One region of the Erwinia amylovora genome, then DNA from elsewhere that is predicted to be linked to it. Evidence: predicted binding sites of a transcription regulator. Region 1 holds the regulator's gene; each other region holds the start of a gene.
The links. Region 1 encodes CRP, which controls carbon source genes, mostly activating them, when cyclic AMP is high. Its sites were predicted from a motif close to ATGTGANNNNNNTCACAT; they were not measured.
Positions count from the first base shown of each region.

Region 2: the regulator CRP is predicted to act here: its motif matches at 2,232-2,249, upstream of JGC47_RS04585 (beta-galactosidase).
Region 3: the regulator CRP is predicted to act here: its motif matches at 2,727-2,744, upstream of JGC47_RS13470 (glycoside-pentoside-hexuronide (GPH):cation symporter).
Region 4: the regulator CRP is predicted to act here: its motif matches at 1,487-1,504, upstream of JGC47_RS11720 (NupC/NupG family nucleoside CNT transporter).

Region 1 covers NZ_CP066796.1:261,749-265,861, reverse strand. Annotated here, with positions in the region: gene JGC47_RS01140 (YheU family protein) at 1-39, shown strand, start outside; gene JGC47_RS01135 (phosphoribulokinase) at 148-1,017, shown strand; gene JGC47_RS01130 (OsmC family protein) at 1,054-1,461, opposite strand; gene crp (cAMP-activated global transcriptional regulator CRP) at 1,826-2,458, shown strand; gene JGC47_RS01120 (YccS/YhfK family putative transporter) at 2,519-4,113, shown strand, end outside.
Region 2 covers NZ_CP066796.1:996,729-1,000,841, forward strand. Annotated here, with positions in the region: gene JGC47_RS04585 (beta-galactosidase) at 1-2,157, opposite strand, end outside; gene JGC47_RS04590 (PsiF family protein) at 2,820-3,125, shown strand; gene lpxO (lipid A hydroxylase LpxO) at 3,299-4,113, shown strand, end outside.
Region 3 covers NZ_CP066796.1:2,935,925-2,940,037, forward strand. Annotated here, with positions in the region: gene pdhR (pyruvate dehydrogenase complex transcriptional repressor PdhR) at 1-715, opposite strand, end outside; gene aroP (aromatic amino acid transporter AroP) at 1,329-2,684, shown strand; gene JGC47_RS13470 (glycoside-pentoside-hexuronide (GPH):cation symporter) at 2,853-4,113, shown strand, end outside.
Region 4 covers NZ_CP066796.1:2,540,845-2,544,957, forward strand. Annotated here, with positions in the region: gene JGC47_RS11715 (Nramp family divalent metal transporter) at 1-1,187, opposite strand, end outside; gene JGC47_RS11720 (NupC/NupG family nucleoside CNT transporter) at 1,620-2,804, shown strand; tRNA gene JGC47_RS11725 (tRNA-Ala) at 3,049-3,124, opposite strand; tRNA gene JGC47_RS11730 (tRNA-Ala) at 3,176-3,251, opposite strand; gene JGC47_RS11735 (formate/nitrite transporter family protein) at 3,599-4,113, shown strand, end outside.

The sequences.
Region 1 (4,113 bases):
TCGGTCAACATTATGCCGCGCGGCCAGTTTCGCGGCTAACCCCGTCCGCCAGGTTATATCAGCTTCATCGCTGCCGTATTGATGACATGTGTCGACAAAGCATGTTACCAATGCAGGGCCACCCGTTTTTTAAGGAAGTAGTACGCTATGTCGACTCAACATCCGGTTATCGCCGTTACCGGCTCCAGCGGGGCAGGAACCACGACCACCAGCCTGGCATTCAGGAAGATCTTCCAGCAGCTGGGCCTGCATGCAGCAGAAATAGAAGGAGACAGCTTCCACCGCTTTACCCGCCCGGAGATGGATATGGCGATCCGCAAAGCGCGCGATATGGGTAAACACGTCAGCTATTTTGGCCCGGAAGCGAATGATTTCGCACTGCTGGAGCGTACATTCAGCGAATATGGTCGCAGCGGTAAAGGAAAGTCGCGTAAGTATTTGCATACCTACGATGAAGCCGTGCCCTGGAACCAGGTGCCCGGCACCTTTACGCCGTGGCAGCCGCTGGCAGAACCGACCGATGTGCTGTTTTATGAAGGGTTGCACGGCGGCGTTGTCACCCCGCTGCATAACGTGGCGGAAAACGTGGATCTGCTGGTTGGCGTGGTGCCCATCGTCAACCTTGAGTGGATCCAAAAACTGGTGCGCGATACCAGCGAACGCGGCCATTCGCGCGAAGCAGTGATGGACTCCGTGGTGCGTTCAATGGAGGACTACATCAACTTTATTACTCCGCAGTTTTCACGCACCCATATCAACTTCCAGCGCGTCCCGACGGTGGACACCTCCAACCCGTTTGCCGCCCGTGGCATCCCCTCTCTGGATGAGAGTTTCGTGGTTGTCCACTTTCAGGGGCTGGAAGATATCGATTTCCCTTACCTGCTGTCCATGCTGCAGGGTTCGTTTATCTCACATATCAAAACCCTGGTGGTGCCGGGAGGAAAAATGGGGCTGGCGATGGAGCTGATCATGGGGCCGCTGGTTAAGCGGTTGATTGAAGGAAAGAAAATCGGCTGAAGTTCTTTCCTTTTACGGCTAAGAGGATGGGCGGGATCAGGTCAGTTCGATCACTTCATAACTGTGGCTCATCTCCACCCCCTTGCCCAGCATAATCGCCACCGAGCAGTATTTTTCCGCAGAGAGATCGACCGCACGCGCTACCGCGTTATCCGCCAGCGCTTTGCCGCTGACAACAAAATGCAGGTTAATGCGGGTGAAGATACGCGGTGCCTCTTCGCGGCGTTCTGAGGTCAGCTTCACTTCGCAGTCAGCCACGCTATGGCGGCCCTTTTGCAAAATTGACACCACGTCAATGGCGCTGCAGCCGCCGGCGGCCATCAGCACCATTTCCATTGGGCTTGGCGCTTTATCGCCCGAATTACCATCCATCAGCACCTGATGACCAGATGAGGATTCTCCCAAAAACGTCATCCCTTCGACCCACTTAACCCGTGCCTGCATAACAACATCCTCCAATTCATTTAGTTACAGCAGAGTACGCCGCCGTGATTAAAACGGCAACGCTCTCTTTTTCTGACTATGCTGAAGCGAGACAACAGAAGACAGCCATCCCAAGCTGTGCTACAAACGAGGCTGTAAATTTCACCGGCATCATGATGTTGGTGATAACGAAACGACAGCATACGGCCTGCCCCGGAGCGGCCCGTTCCTTCCCTGTCGGAACGCTTGACTATAACAAAGCCTGGCAGGGATTCAGCCCCCGTATATCCCAATCAATTTACGCGCGGCAGCAAGGGGATCGTGAAACTTGCTGCGGGGTAAACCGGATGTATTCAGGTACGACGACAACAGAGGATAACAGCGAATGGTTCTCGGCAAACCGCAAACAGACCCTACTCTCGAATGGTTCCTGTCCCATTGCCATATTCACAAATATCCATCCAAAAGCACGCTGATACATCAGGGTGAGAAGGCGGAAACCCTTTACTACATCGTCAAAGGTTCAGTAGCGGTATTGATCAAGGATGAGGAAGGCAAAGAGATGATCCTCTCTTATCTCAACCAGGGTGATTTTATCGGCGAGCTGGGCCTCTTCGAAGAGGGCCAGGAACGCAGTGCCTGGGTACGTGCCAAAGCAGCCTGTGAAGTAGCTGAAATCTCTTACAAAAAATTCCGGCAGCTGATCCAGGTCAACCCTGACATCCTGATGCGCCTGTCTTCGCAGATGGCGCGTCGCCTGCAGGTCACCTCGGAAAAAGTGGGTAATTTAGCTTTCCTTGATGTGACCGGACGCATTGCCCAGACGCTGCTGAATCTGGCAAAACAGCCCGATGCAATGACGCACCCGGACGGGATGCAGATCAAAATAACGCGTCAGGAGATCGGCCAGATTGTCGGCTGCTCGCGCGAGACGGTCGGTCGTATTCTGAAAATGCTGGAAGATCAAAACCTGATCTCCGCACACGGTAAAACCATCGTCGTTTACGGCACGCGTTAATCGCCCCTGAACCCACGGCGCGCCAGCCTCTGTCGCGCCTTTTTCTATCTGGTGCGGCGGATGTGGCGCAGAATCATTTATCAACCTGAAGTGAACTACGCGCTGCGGCAAACACTGGTGTTGTGTTTGCCGGTTGCACTGGGCTGGCTGCTGGGAGACTTACAGAAAGGTCTGCTGTTCTCACTGGTTCCCGCCTGCTGTAACAATGCCGGGCTGGATACGCCGCACAAACACTTCTTTGAACGCCTGATGCTGGGCGGAGGCCTGTTCGCCGGCAGCAGTTTTATTATCCAGTATGCCGGCGCTCAGGGGGTTCCGCTGCCGCTGATCCTGCTGCTGATGGCGATGTTGCTGGGGATCACCGGCGAGATCGGCCCGCTGCATGCCCGCCTGATGCCTGCCTCGCTGATTGCCGCCATATTCACCCTGAGCCTCGCTGGCAAAGTACCGATGTGGCAACCTCCGTTACTGTATATCCTTGGCACCATCTGGTACGGGGTATTTAACTGGTTCTGGTTCTGGCTGTGGAAAGAGCAGCCGATGCGCGAAACGCTTAGCCTGCTGTACCGCGAGCTGGCCGACTATTGCGAGGCAAAGTATCGCCATTTAAACCAGCTAAACGACCCCTCATCCGCTATGCCGCCGCTGTTTGCTCGCCAGCAAAAGGCCGTCGATCTTATCACTACCTGTTACCAGCAAATTCATATGCTGGCAGCCAATCGCAACCAGCATTACCAGCCTTTGACGCGCGCTTTCCAGGTGGCGCTTGACCTGCAGGAGCACATCGCCGTCAGTCTGCATCAGCCGGAAGACGTGCAAAAACTGGTGCGTCAGAGCCACGCCGAGGCGGTGATCCGCTGGAATGCGCAGCGCATCGCCGCACGTCTGCGCGAGCTGGCTGACGATATTTTGTATCACCGCTTCCCCAGACGTTTTGAGATGGAACTGCCGCTGGAAGCGCTGGAGAAGATCGTGCGTCAGCATCCGGATAATCCGGTGGGTAATTTTTGCTACTACCATTTCAGCCGTATTGCGCGCGTGCTGCGCACTCAACGCCCGCTTTATCGCCGCGATTTGATGGCTGACCGTCAGCGCCACCTGCCGCTGCTGCCGGCGCTGAAAAGCTACCTTTCGCTTAAGTCTACCGCCTTGCGCACCGCCGCACGCTATGCGGTGATGTTGACCTTCGCCAGTACGCTGGCGCTGTTTCTGGCTATGCCGAAGCCGTACTGGATACTGATGACCATGATGTTTGTCAGCCTGAACGGCTACAGTGCCACCCGGGTCCGCATCCAGCACCGTGCGCTTGGCACCCTGGCCGGGCTGGCGGTTGCCGCACTGGCCCTGCGCCTGCATGCTCCTGAGTCAATGACATTACTGGTGATGCTGGCCATCACCCTGGCCAGTTACCTGATTTTACGCAAGTTCTACGGTTGGGCGACGGTGGGCTTTACCGTAACGGCGGTGTATTCTCTCCAACTTTTGTCGCTAAACGGCGAGAGCTTCTTATTGCCGCGCCTGATCGATACGTTGATGGGCTGCCTGATTGCCCTTGGCGGCAACATCTGGCTGTGGCCACAGTGGCAGAGCGGGTTGCTGCGCCAGAACGCGCATGATGCGCTGGAGGCTTATCAGGAGGCGCTGCAGATGTTGTT
Region 2 (4,113 bases), 730 kb from region 1:
CGCCACGCGATGCCCGGCCGCTGACCATGCGGTGGCTGTGGGCTGGATCACCGAGACCCGCAGCCAAAGTTCGCCGGTTAACGAGGGCAGTTCACCCAGCGTCAGGCAAAGAGTGCCTTCCGGCGGCAGGTCCAAGGTAATTTGGCCTTCAGCAACCCCTTTCCCCTGATGCTCAATACGCCAGCATAGCTGTTCGTTGTCGCTGTGACGAAACAGGTATTCACTGGTAATGCTGACGATTATCGGTGCGGTACTGACCAGAGCAAACTGGAAAAACTGTTGGGCGCGTTGGGCTTCAAATAGTGCCGGATGCGGACTACGGTCGGCAAAGAGCAGCCCGTTCATACAGAACTGACGGTCATTAGGCGTGTCGCCAAAGTCACCGCCATAGGCTTGCCAGCTGCTGCCATCGGCATCATGGCGCGTCAGGCTTTGGTCGGCCCAGTCCCAGATAAACCCTCCCTGCAGGCGGGGGAACTGGCGAAAGGCCCGCCAGTAACGTTCGAAACCGCCAAGGCTGTTGCCCATTGCATGGGCGTATTCACAGAGGATCAACGGGCGGGTCTCTTCCGGCAGGCCTATCCATTTTTTTATTGACCATTTAGGCACGGCCGCAAAAGGTTGGTCCTGATCGACCCGCGCATACATCGGGCAGATGATATCGCTGGCGGCGGAGTCGGCTCCGCCGCCTTCGTACTGCACCGGCCGGCCTGGATCGTTACTTTTGACCCAGCGATAAAGCGCATCGTGGGTACTGCCGTGGCCAGATTCGTTGCCCAGCGACCAGATGATAATACAGGCATGGTTGCGATCGCGTTGCACCATGCGAATGACCCGTTCGCTGAAAGCTTGAAACCAGACTGGATCGTCCGCCAGCCGGTTCATCGGTTGCATTCCGTGCGTTTCAATATTGGCTTCATCGACCACATACAGCCCGTAACGGTCGCACAGTCGGTACCACAACGGATGATTCGGGTAATGAGAGCAGCGCACGGCGTTGAAGTTATGCTGTTTCATCAGCAGAATATCGGTGACCATCGCAGGCTCATCCATCACCTGACCGCGATGCGGGTGGTGCTCATGGCGGTTGGTGCCACGGATCAACAGCGCTTTGCCGTTGAGTTTCAGCAACCCGCCGCTCACCTCAATCTGTCGAAAGCCAACGTCACAGGCTTCTGCTTCAACTAATCTGCCATCAGCATCCAGCAGGGTAACCACCGCACGGTAAAGATGCGGAGTTTCGGCGCTCCACAGCAGGGGCTGGTCGATATGCAGGGACAGCCGCGTACGGTCGAGGTAGCTGCCGCGCTCGTCAACCACCGGCGTGCCAAACGGCTGCTGCTGCTGTGCAATCAGCGTATCTTCGTGCCACAACTTCACCTCAAGCCGCCAGGCGCTGGCATCAGGCAGTGAACATAACGCCATTACCTGAAGCCGTGCACTGCGTAACTCAGGGCTTAGCCGGGTATCTGTCTGAATGTCATTCAGCCTCACCACCGGTTTATGCAGCAGGCTGACACTGCGGAAAATTCCGCTCATGCGCCACATATCCTGGTCTTCCAGATAGCTGCCATCGCACCAGCGCAGTACCATCACGGCAATGCGGTTTTCTTCCGCCCGCAGGCTGTGGCTGAGGTCGAATTCGGCCGGCAGCCGGCTGTCCTGGGAGTAACCAATAAACTCGCCGTTGCACCACAGGTAAAAGGCCGGGTTAACCCCGTCGAAGATGATTCGCGTCTGGCCGCTTTGCAGCCAGTCGGGTGGGCAACGAAAGTTGAGCGAATAACAACCGGTCGGATTATCCTCAGGAACGCGTGGCGGGGCCACCGGTATCGGGTACTGCACGTTGGTATAAATGGGAGCATCATAACCCGCCAGCTGCCAGTTGGACGGAACTGCTATGCTGCCGACCTGGGGCAGATCGTGATACAACCATTCATCCGGCACCGCTTGCGGACGGTGGAAATAGTTAAAGCCCCATTCTCCGTCCAGCTCTCGGATACTCGGGCTGGGCAGATCGCTGCGCGCAGCATCTTCACTGCGCCAGCTGGCAAGCGGCGTATGGGTCGGCAGCCGGTTAAGCTGGGTCAGTGCCGGGTTTTCCCAGTGGCGCTGGGATAATAGCTGCTGCAAGGTGAGTGGATCACGACTGGCCATCTTTTGTACCTAATAAGGGTTATATATTCAGACTGAAGCTGGAACCGCTTGGAACAAAGACAAAAGAGATCAGGATGTGATGGCTATCGCAACATTGGCGAATAAAGATAATGGGTAAAACAGCGCGTTGTCACCGGTTTAACCCGGCAAAATAACAGCAAAGCGCAAAGCAGGGTTACCGGAGGTAAAAAGCGCCGTAATCAGGAGATTCTGCATTGTGAGCGGCACGAACGCCGCTTAGTATCGGCGCGTAGGGTTATTCACGTTGTTGCGAAGATGATTATCACGGGCTTCATTAAAGCGATCGGTATTATTGCGTTGGTGGCAACGTTAAGCAGTTGCCCGTTGCCACTTCCGGGTGGCGGCCTGGGCGGCCCACGCGGTGGTTTCATGCAGCAGGGGGGCTAAATATTGTCTGGCGGGGCCAGAAAATGGCCCTGTGGATCTCCGTCCCGATCTCCGCATCCTGCTATGCTACGTTCCCGTCCTTCATACCGGTCAAATTAGTGCGGCATTCCTGTGGCCTTAAGGGCGCGTATATGCCCTTGCGCGCTGTCGCCCCATTTTAACGCACGCTGGCTGGATCTCACTTTCGACTCGCTGAAAAACAAATCTGTGCCACACTTCTGTAGGTACTTATAACGTTTACCGGAGGGATACGAATGAAAGCTAAGTTAATGATCACGGCTGCTCTGCTGTCGCTGACGGCAGCAGGCTATGCCGGAGCCGCAGAGAAAACCGCCCAGCAGCATAAGATGACCGTCTGTAATCAGCAGGCGGGTGAGAAGTCGCTCAAAGGCGATGACCGCAAAACCTTTATGAGCAACTGTCTGAAGAAAGACAGCAAGACCGAAGCAATAACTCCGCAGCAGGAAAAGATGAAGACGTGTAACTCTCAGGCAGGTGAAAAAATGCTGAAGGGGGACGCGCGTAAAACCTTTATGAGCAGCTGCCTGAAAAAAGTCTGAATCACAGTGGGCCATGTGGTCCACTAATGCAATCTGTCATGGGTAGTGCGGCCGGTTACCGGCACGGCGAGTTAAGTCCAATCGCAATTTCTGAAAAATGTATTGCCCCTTTTTCTCTGAACATGCCATAAACCGTTTTGGCGTGTGTTATTTACCACGACAGGGCAGGTTGTATGGTGGCGTTAATTATTGTCGGTATCTTTATTATCAGCGTGATCTACGCGCATTCCAGAGGCGTGGAAAAACAGAAATTCTCGCGCCAGCTGTTCGATCATTCGACTTTTATGGCTCCGGTCAATATGTTTATGACCGGGCTGTCCAGGCTACCGCCGAAACAGGCATTCTTCGACAGCACAGAGTTCCCGGAACTCGCCAAATTGACCGATAACTGGCAGGCGATCCGTAAAGAGGCCGTGCGCTTGCAGGATCATATTAAAGCGTCGCAATCGCATAATGATGCGGGTTTTAATACCTTCTTTAAACGCGGCTGGAAACGTTTTTACCTGAAATGGTATGGCGATGCGCATCCCTCAGCCAAAGCGCTGTGCCCGATAACCAGCGCGCTACTTAGCCAGATCCCCTCAGTCAGGGCGGCGATGTTTGCCGAGCTTCCGGCTGGAAGTCATTTGGGTAAGCATCGCGATCCCTATGCAGGATCGGTGCGCTACCATCTGGGGCTGCAAACCCCCAATGATGATGACTGCTTCATTGAAGTTGACGGTCAGCGCCATAGCTGGCGCGACGGTGAAGCGACCCTCTTTGATGAAACCTACGTCCACTGGGCGCAAAATGCGACTCAACAGACGCGAATAATTCTGTTTTGCGATATTGAACGGCCGATGAAGTGGCGCTGGGCCCAGGCGGTCAATCACTGGGTAGGCGCGAAATTAATGTCTGCCGCCAGTTCACCCAACGATGACAATGACCGGACAGGGGCAATTAATCGTATTTTTAAATACGTTAATCGCATCAGGGATGTCGGGCAGAA
Region 3 (4,113 bases), 1.1 Mb from region 1:
GCTCCCGGCTTCTGTCCAGCAATACTTCCTCGATAAACGCCAGATGGCGGTGTGAGGCTTCACGCGCCCTTTCCGGCTCGCGTGCCACAATCGCCGTAAAAATGCTGGCGCGATGTTCGCTCACCCGCACCAGCATTTCACGGCGCGAATAGAGCATTTCGAAGTTCTGTCTGACGTTCTGTTCCAGCATCGGCCCCATGCTGCGTAATAAATGCAGCAGCACCACATTATGCGCCGCTTCTGTGACAGCTATTTGATACTGCATCACAGCATTGGCTTCCGCATCCAGATCGCCGCTTTGCTGGGCGGTCTGAATATGCAGATGGCAGTCGCGAATACGCGCCAGATCTTCCTCCGTGCCGCGCAGTGCTGCGTAATAGGCAGCAATCCCTTCCAGCGCATGACGCGTTTCTAACAGGTCAAACTGGGATTCAGGGTGGCCGGCCAGTAATTCAACCAGCGGGTCGCTCAGGCTTTTCCACAAGCTTTTCTGCACAAATGTGCCACCGCCCTGACGGCGCAGCAGCAGCCCCTTTGCTTCCAGACGCTGGATAGCCTCACGCAGCGAAGGACGTGAGACATCAAACTGCAATGCCAGCTCGCGTTCAGGCAGGAGTTTCTCCCCGGGACGCAGCGTGCCTTCCATAATCAGGGACTCAAGCTGTTGCTCTATCACATCAGAGAGCTTTGGTTGGCGGATCTTGCTGTAGGCCATCATCCCTTCTCTATACGATTAGCCAGAGTAAATTGGTAATACCAATTTATTAAAGGTGCCAGTAAACTAACAAAGTATTCACTTGATGTCCATATGGTAACCCATGGAAACCGGAGCTGGTTCTCATACCCTGGCTTGCTCAGGCGTATAGTTGGCGTAGCTTCAGGTGTAAAAAAATTGTTAAATCCGATCGCTTTATTGAAACCAGCCAGCAAGTTAGTGGATGAAACGCCGGCGGCTTATAAGAGAACGTTATTCATCTTTCTGGCGAATTTGTGACAAAAGATGAAGATAGGTAAACCTGGTGCGATCGCTTCTTTTTTAGGCAAGCTTGCTTATATAAGTCGAAACCAGGTGCATTAGTGCGCGCATATCACTATTCTCTGCGCTGGGGTAGCTTTTGCCTCATATTTAACTCAAAACCTGGCGTAAAGTTTCCAATACACCACAACGAAAATGTCACGCTTCTGGCCACAGGAAGTGGGCAAATTCTCTCACCAGGATGAGCTGATATCGCGACATCATCAGGACGAAAAGCACAGCTAATAACTCTGCGAATAGGGCAAGGCAGAGTTTAAAGCCTGACAAAGGCACTCATAAGAACGAGGTTTCTATGCAACAACAGCAAAGCGACACGCTGAAACGCGGCTTAAAAAATCGCCATATTCAGCTGATCGCGTTGGGCGGGGCCGTTGGTACCGGCCTCTTTCTGGGCAGCGCATCGGTGATTCAATCCGCGGGTCCGGGCGTCATTCTTGGCTATGCCATCGCTGGCTTTATCGCATTTTTGATTATGCGCCAGCTGGGTGAAATGGTCGTGGAAGAGCCGGTAGCCGGTAGCTTTAGTCACTTTGCCTATAAATACTGGGGCAACTTTGCCGGTTTCGCCTCTGGCTGGAACTACTGGGTGCTGTACGTGCTGGTCGCCATGGCTGAACTGACCGCCGTCGGTAAATATATACAATTCTGGTACCCGGAGATCCCCACCTGGATATCTGCCGCTGCGTTCTTCGTGCTGATCAACGCCATCAATCTGACGAATGTAAAAGTATTTGGTGAGATGGAGTTCTGGTTCGCCATCATTAAAGTGGTGGCGGTGGTGGCGATGATCCTGTTTGGCTGCTGGCTGTTGTTTAGTGGTCACGGCGGGCCGCAAGCCACCGTGCGTAACCTGTGGCAACAGGGCGGCTTCCTGCCTCACGGTTTCACCGGGCTGGTGATGATGATGGCGATCATTATGTTCTCATTCGGCGGCCTGGAGCTGGTCGGCATTACCGCTGCCGAAGCGGATAACCCGGAAACCAGCATTCCTAAAGCCACTAACCAGGTGATTTACCGCATCCTGATTTTCTATGTCGGCTCGCTGGCCGTGCTGCTCTCGCTGCTGCCGTGGACACGAGTCACAGCCGATACCAGCCCGTTCGTGCTGATCTTCCACGAGCTGGGCGATGCGCTGGTAGCAAACGCCCTTAACGTGGTGATCCTGACCGCTGCGCTGTCGGTATATAACAGCTGCGTTTACTGTAACAGCCGCATGCTGTTTGGACTGGCGCAGCAGGGCAATGCGCCCAAAGCGCTGCTGAAAGTGGACCGTCGCGGCGTGCCGGTGGCGTCAATTCTGTTCTCTGGCTTTGCTACCGGCCTCTGTGTACTGCTCAACTACCTGATGCCCGTTGGGGCTTTTGCTCTGTTGATGGCGCTGGTGGTGTCTGCTCTGGTGATCAACTGGGCAATGATCAGCCTGGCGCATATGAAATTCCGCCGTAAAAAAGACCATCAGGGGGTAAAAACCCGCTTCCCGGCGTTGTTCTACCCGTTGGGTAACTGGCTCTGCCTGCTGTTTATGGCCGGGATCCTGCTGCTAATGGCCATCACGCCGGGTATGGCGATTTCCGTCTGGCTGATCCCGGTGTGGGTACTGATCCTTGGCGTTGGTTACTGGATTAAAACCCGTACCCAGCGCGCGTAATCTTCACGCACGCTTCTGATTCGGCCAGCCATGCTGGCCGAATTGTTATCTGCTTCACATTAAATACTCCCCACGCGTTTTATCCATCTCTGCGACGTTTTGTACCTGCACATGGTGGCCGTTAAGGGTCAATACTCTGCTGTACCAACCACAGCGGGAGGATCATCCATGAATGGCGCTGCACTCACTGTTAAAGAGAAGATTGGCTACGGAATGGGCGATGCCGGGTGCAATATGATCGGCGGTGCCATCATGCTTTTTCTTAACTACTTTTATACCGATGTCTTTGGCCTTGCCCCGGCGCTGGTGGGCGTGCTGCTGCTATCGGTCAGGGTGCTGGATGCGGTCACCGACCCGATAATGGGTGCTATCGCCGATCGCACCCGAAGTCGTTGGGGACGTTTCCGCCCCTGGCTGCTGTGGATCTCCCTGCCCTACGTGCTGTTCAGCGTCATGATGTTCACCACCCCGGACTGGAGCTATGACAACAAGGTTATCTACGCTTTTGTTACCTATTTCCTGATGTCGCTGACCTACACCGCCATCAATATTCCCTATTGCTCGCTGGGCGGCGTGATGACTAACGATCCGGGCGAGCGCGTCTCCTGCCAGTCTTACCGTTTTGTGATGGTGGGGATTGCCACGTTGATCCTTTCGCTATCACTGCTGCCGCTGGCCGAGTGGTTTGGCGGCGCGGACAAAGCACGCGGCTATCAGATGGCGATGAGCGTGCTGGCGCTGACTGGTTTGTTTATGTTTCTGTTCTGCTTCGCCACGGTGCGCGAGCGTATTCACCCGGCGGTGCCGAGTCATGATGATTTAAAAGCCGATCTGCGTGACGTGTGGAAAAATGACCAGTGGGTGCGCATTTTGCTGCTAACGCTGTGTAACGTCTGCCCCGGCTTTATTCGCATGGCGGCCACCATGTACTACGTCACCTGGGTGATGCAGCAGTCTACCCAATTCGCTACGCTGTTTATCAGCCTCGGCGTTATCGGCATGATGATCGGCAGCACGCTGGCGAAAGTGCTGACCGACCGCTGGTGCAAATTGAAGGTTTTCTTCTGGACCAATATCGCGCTGGCCGCTTTTTCCGGCGGCTTTTACTTCCTCGATCCGCAGGCCACCATTCTGATCCTGGTGATGTATTTTCTGCTCAACATCCTGCATCAAATCCCGTCTCCGCTGCACTGGTCGCTGATGGCAGACGTGGATGACTACGGCGAATGGAAAACCGGTAAGCGTACTACCGGCATCAGCTTCTCCGGCAATCTTTTCCTCCTTAAAGTTGGCCTGGCGGTGGCCGGAGCGATGGTGGGTTTCCTGCTTTCCTGGTACGGCTACGACGCCGCAGCGAAACAACAAAGTCCTTCGGCACTTAACGGTATTGTGCTGCTGTTTACCGCCATTCCGGCGCTGGGTTACCTGA
Region 4 (4,113 bases), 1.5 Mb from region 1:
ACCACAATAAGACGGCCGAAGCTCTGCATCAGCCGCGAATTGACCATATCGCCCATCAGCTCTGGGTTGCTGGTAAACGCCAGTAACGGCACCAGTGCCAGCGCAATACCAAAGCTTAACAACACCTGGCTCATGACCAGAATGCGCGTCGGTTCCCAGCCCGCCAGGATAACAATAAACGACGGCAGCATGGTGATGACACGCCGCACCAGCAGCGGAATATGGAAGTGGATAAAGCCCTGCATCACTACCTGCCCGGCCATCGTGCCTACCACGGTCGAGGATAGCCCCGCAGCCAGCAGGCTCAGGCCAAACACCAGCGCCGCCGCTTTGCCCAGCAGCGGGTCGAGCGTCCGGTAGGCCTGGGCAAGATCGGCAATGCCGTTGTGGCCACTGAAGTGAAAAGCCGCCGCCGCCGTGGCCATCATTGCCAGATTAACGAACCCGGCAATCGTCATGGCAATCGCCACGTCGAGTTTCGTCGAAGAGTATCGTTCAGCTCGCGTACCGTTATCACCACTGTTTTGCGTGAGCGAAGAGTGCAAATAGATAACATGAGGCATGATGGTCGCCCCAAGCACGCCCGCCGCCAGCAGCACCGCATCCGCCGTTGGCAACGCTGGCACTGCCATTCCCTGTAGCAGATCGACCACGTTCGGCTGTGAGAAGAACAGCTCAATCACATAGGCCGCCGCAACAAACAGCAGTAAGCCACCGATCGCCAGCTCCAACGGTTTCTGCCCACGGCTTTGCAGCATCAATATCAGAAACGTGGCCACCCCGGTGAGCATCGCGCCCTGCAACAGACTTACGCCAAACACCAGCTTGAAGCCAATGGCGGCACCGATAAACTCTGCCAGATCGGTAGCCATAGCGATAATCTCCGCCTGTACCCAATAGAACCAGACCGCCGGGCGTGGAAAACGGTCGCGGATATGCTCGGCCAGATTTTTGCCGGTGGCGATGCCGAGTTTGGCGGACATAAGTTGGATTACCATCGCCATCACATTGGCCCATACCACTACCCACAGCAGCTGGTAGCCATAGGAAGCGCCCGCCTGGATATTCGTGGCGAAGTTGCCCGGATCGATGTAGCCGATCGCCGCGATGAAGGCAGGCCCCATTAAGGCAAACTTGATTTTTCGATTGCTGCGAACGCTCTGCTCGACGGTGCGGCTTTCCGACATAATTCCTACTCCTGCTGCCTTACGCCTGATGGCAATGTAGCCTTGAAAGGGCAATGATTATCCAGTAAATCGCTAATGGTTACGTGTATCACTGTGATAGCCAGCACTATAAAATATAGCAATTGCTATACTTTAAGCCAGAATGAGCCGGTGCTACACGCCAGGCAACCTCTTAAAATGTAGAATATTCGGAAATGACTTTCCAGCCTTATGCTTATCTTTTCAGCGCGAGGGGGGATCATGGCGGTGATGAGCATCACCAATGTGAATGAGCTGGCTTGTTAAATTAAAGTAAAATGATGTGACGAACGTCAATTGACTGAATTCTGCGCCGCCTGCTAAGTATAATATTACGGTACAGGTCTCGTTTTTCCGCCTCTTGTTACATAGAATGTGCAACCAAATATAACAGCCCTTGAATTTGGAGCAAATATGTCCCGTGTTCTGCACTTTGCTTTAGCACTGGTGGTGGTCACATTGCTGGCCCTGTTAGTCAGCCGCGACCGTAAAAATATCCGTTTCCGCTTTGTTATCCAATTGCTGGTCATTGAAGTTGTGCTGGCCTGGTTTTTCCTTAACTCCGAAGCTGGCCTGGGATTTGTTAAAGGGTTTTCGGACCTGTTCGAAAAATTACTCAAGTACGCGGCGCAAGGGACAAGCTTCGTCTTTGGCAATATGAGCGAGAAAGGTCTGGCCTTCTTCTGGCTTAACGTCCTGTGTCCTATCGTATTTATTTCAGCGCTGATAGGTATTCTGCAACACTTCCGTATTCTGCCCGTCATCATCCGTGCAATCGGTACCGTGCTGTCGAAGATCAATGGAATGGGTAAACTGGAGTCTTTTAATGCGGTAAGTTCGCTGATTTTGGGGCAGTCAGAAAACTTTATTGCCTATAAGGATATCCTGGGCAGAATGTCAGAACGCCGCATGTACACCATGGCTGCCACCGCCATGTCGACCGTCTCCATGTCGATAGTCGGCGCCTATATGACCCTGTTACAGCCGAAATATGTGGTCGCGGCGCTGGTACTGAATATGTTCAGTACTTTTATCGTGTTGTCGATCATCAATCCATACCGCGTCGACAGTGAAGAAGACCTGAAGTTGGGTAATACGCATGAAGGACAAAGCTTCTTCGAAATGCTTGGTGAGTATATCCTTGCCGGTTTCAAAGTGGCGGTGATCGTTGCAGCAATGCTGATTGGTTTTATCGCGCTGATTTCCGCCATTAACGCGCTGTTTGACACTCTATTCGGCATCAGCTTCCAGGGCATCCTTGGCTATGCATTCTTCCCTTTTGCGTGGGTGATGGGCGTCCCGAGCGGTGAAGCTTTACAGGTGGGTAGCATCATGGCAACCAAACTGGTTTCCAATGAGTTCGTCGCAATGATGGATCTGCAAAAGATCGCCAGCACGCTGTCACCGCGCGCTGAAGGCATCTTGTCGGTATTCCTGGTGTCATTCGCCAACTTCTCGTCAATCGGCATCGTTGCCGGCGCAATCAAAGGGTTGCATGAACAACAGGGAAATGTGGTTTCGCGCTTTGGCCTGAAACTGCTGTACGGTTCAACGCTGGTCAGTGTACTGTCGGCCTCAATTGCAGGACTGGTGCTGTAAAGCACGGGCGGGGTCGACTGGCCCCGCTACCCTGCTCGCAGACTGTGCCATTCTGAGCGCTCTGTGGCACTTCGTTAAATAAATAAATTGTGCTTTCGCTCCCTTCGTCAACTGATGGTGAGGGTCAGCGCGGTGAGGCCGGTTGCTTTGATCAGGATGGGATGGCAGGCGTTAACAAGAAGTCAGCCCAATAAAAAAAATCTGCCTGAGCAGATTATAAATGATGTTTAAGGCTATGAAGATTTGGTGGAGATAAGCGGGATCGAACCGCTGACCTCTTGCATGCCATGCAAGCGCTCTCCCAGCTGAGCTATACCCCCACTACAGAAAGTATCAGTTTTTCGGTGCCACCTAATCCGCTGGATAAGATTTGGTGGAGATAAGCGGGATCGAACCGCTGACCTCTTGCATGCCATGCAAGCGCTCTCCCAGCTGAGCTATACCCCCAAGCCGAAAAACCGTGTCGTGTTGACGGCGGGCATAATATGAAACGTCGGGGTTGGTGTCAACGGCAATTTAGTAAACTGAGTGCGATCGCCGAAAAAGCCGCCAAAGCGTTGAACAAAGCGCTATCCTGTTGTTTATTTATTGTATAGTTTTTCAATTCCCCACCCCGCCTGAATTATTGTTAATTACGCGTTAAAAACCCCTCGGAATAAACTTGTTTTTGTTAATCCACCGTGCAAAACTGCGGCGGATTTTGGCTGTCAGCCCCATGCTGCGCGGGACGCGTGCGTCACATCGTCAGCTGCGGAATCTGGCACTTTTCCTTTTATTTACACACCAGAGTTATTATGTCTTTGCACACACCAAAAGAAATCTCGGCTGTCGCAGTACAGGCAGGCGTTATTAAAAGTAGTACCCCAGTTTCTTCTTTACTTATCCTCGGTTTTCTTGCCGGTGCCTTTATCTCATTCGGCTTTCTGCTGTTCATCCGCGTGGTGACTCAGTTGCCACCGGAATGGGGCTCATTTGGCACGCTGCTGGGTGCTTCGGTATTTCCGGTTGGGATAATCCTTACCGTACTGGCCGGTGGCGAGCTGCTTACCGGCAACATGATGCTTATGCCGATAGCATGGTTCGCCCGCCAGATCAGTGCCTGTAGCGTATTACGTAACTGGTTCTGGGTGACCATCGCTAATTTCATTGGCAGTATCGCCGTTGCCTGGTTCTTCGGCCATATGTTGGGTTTGACCGAAGGTGACTTTTTGAAGAAAACGGTGGCCGTTGCCAGTGCGAAAGTGAATGCAGATTTCCTGCACGCCTTTATTTCCGGCGTTGGCTGTAACTGGCTGGTCTGCCTGGCGAC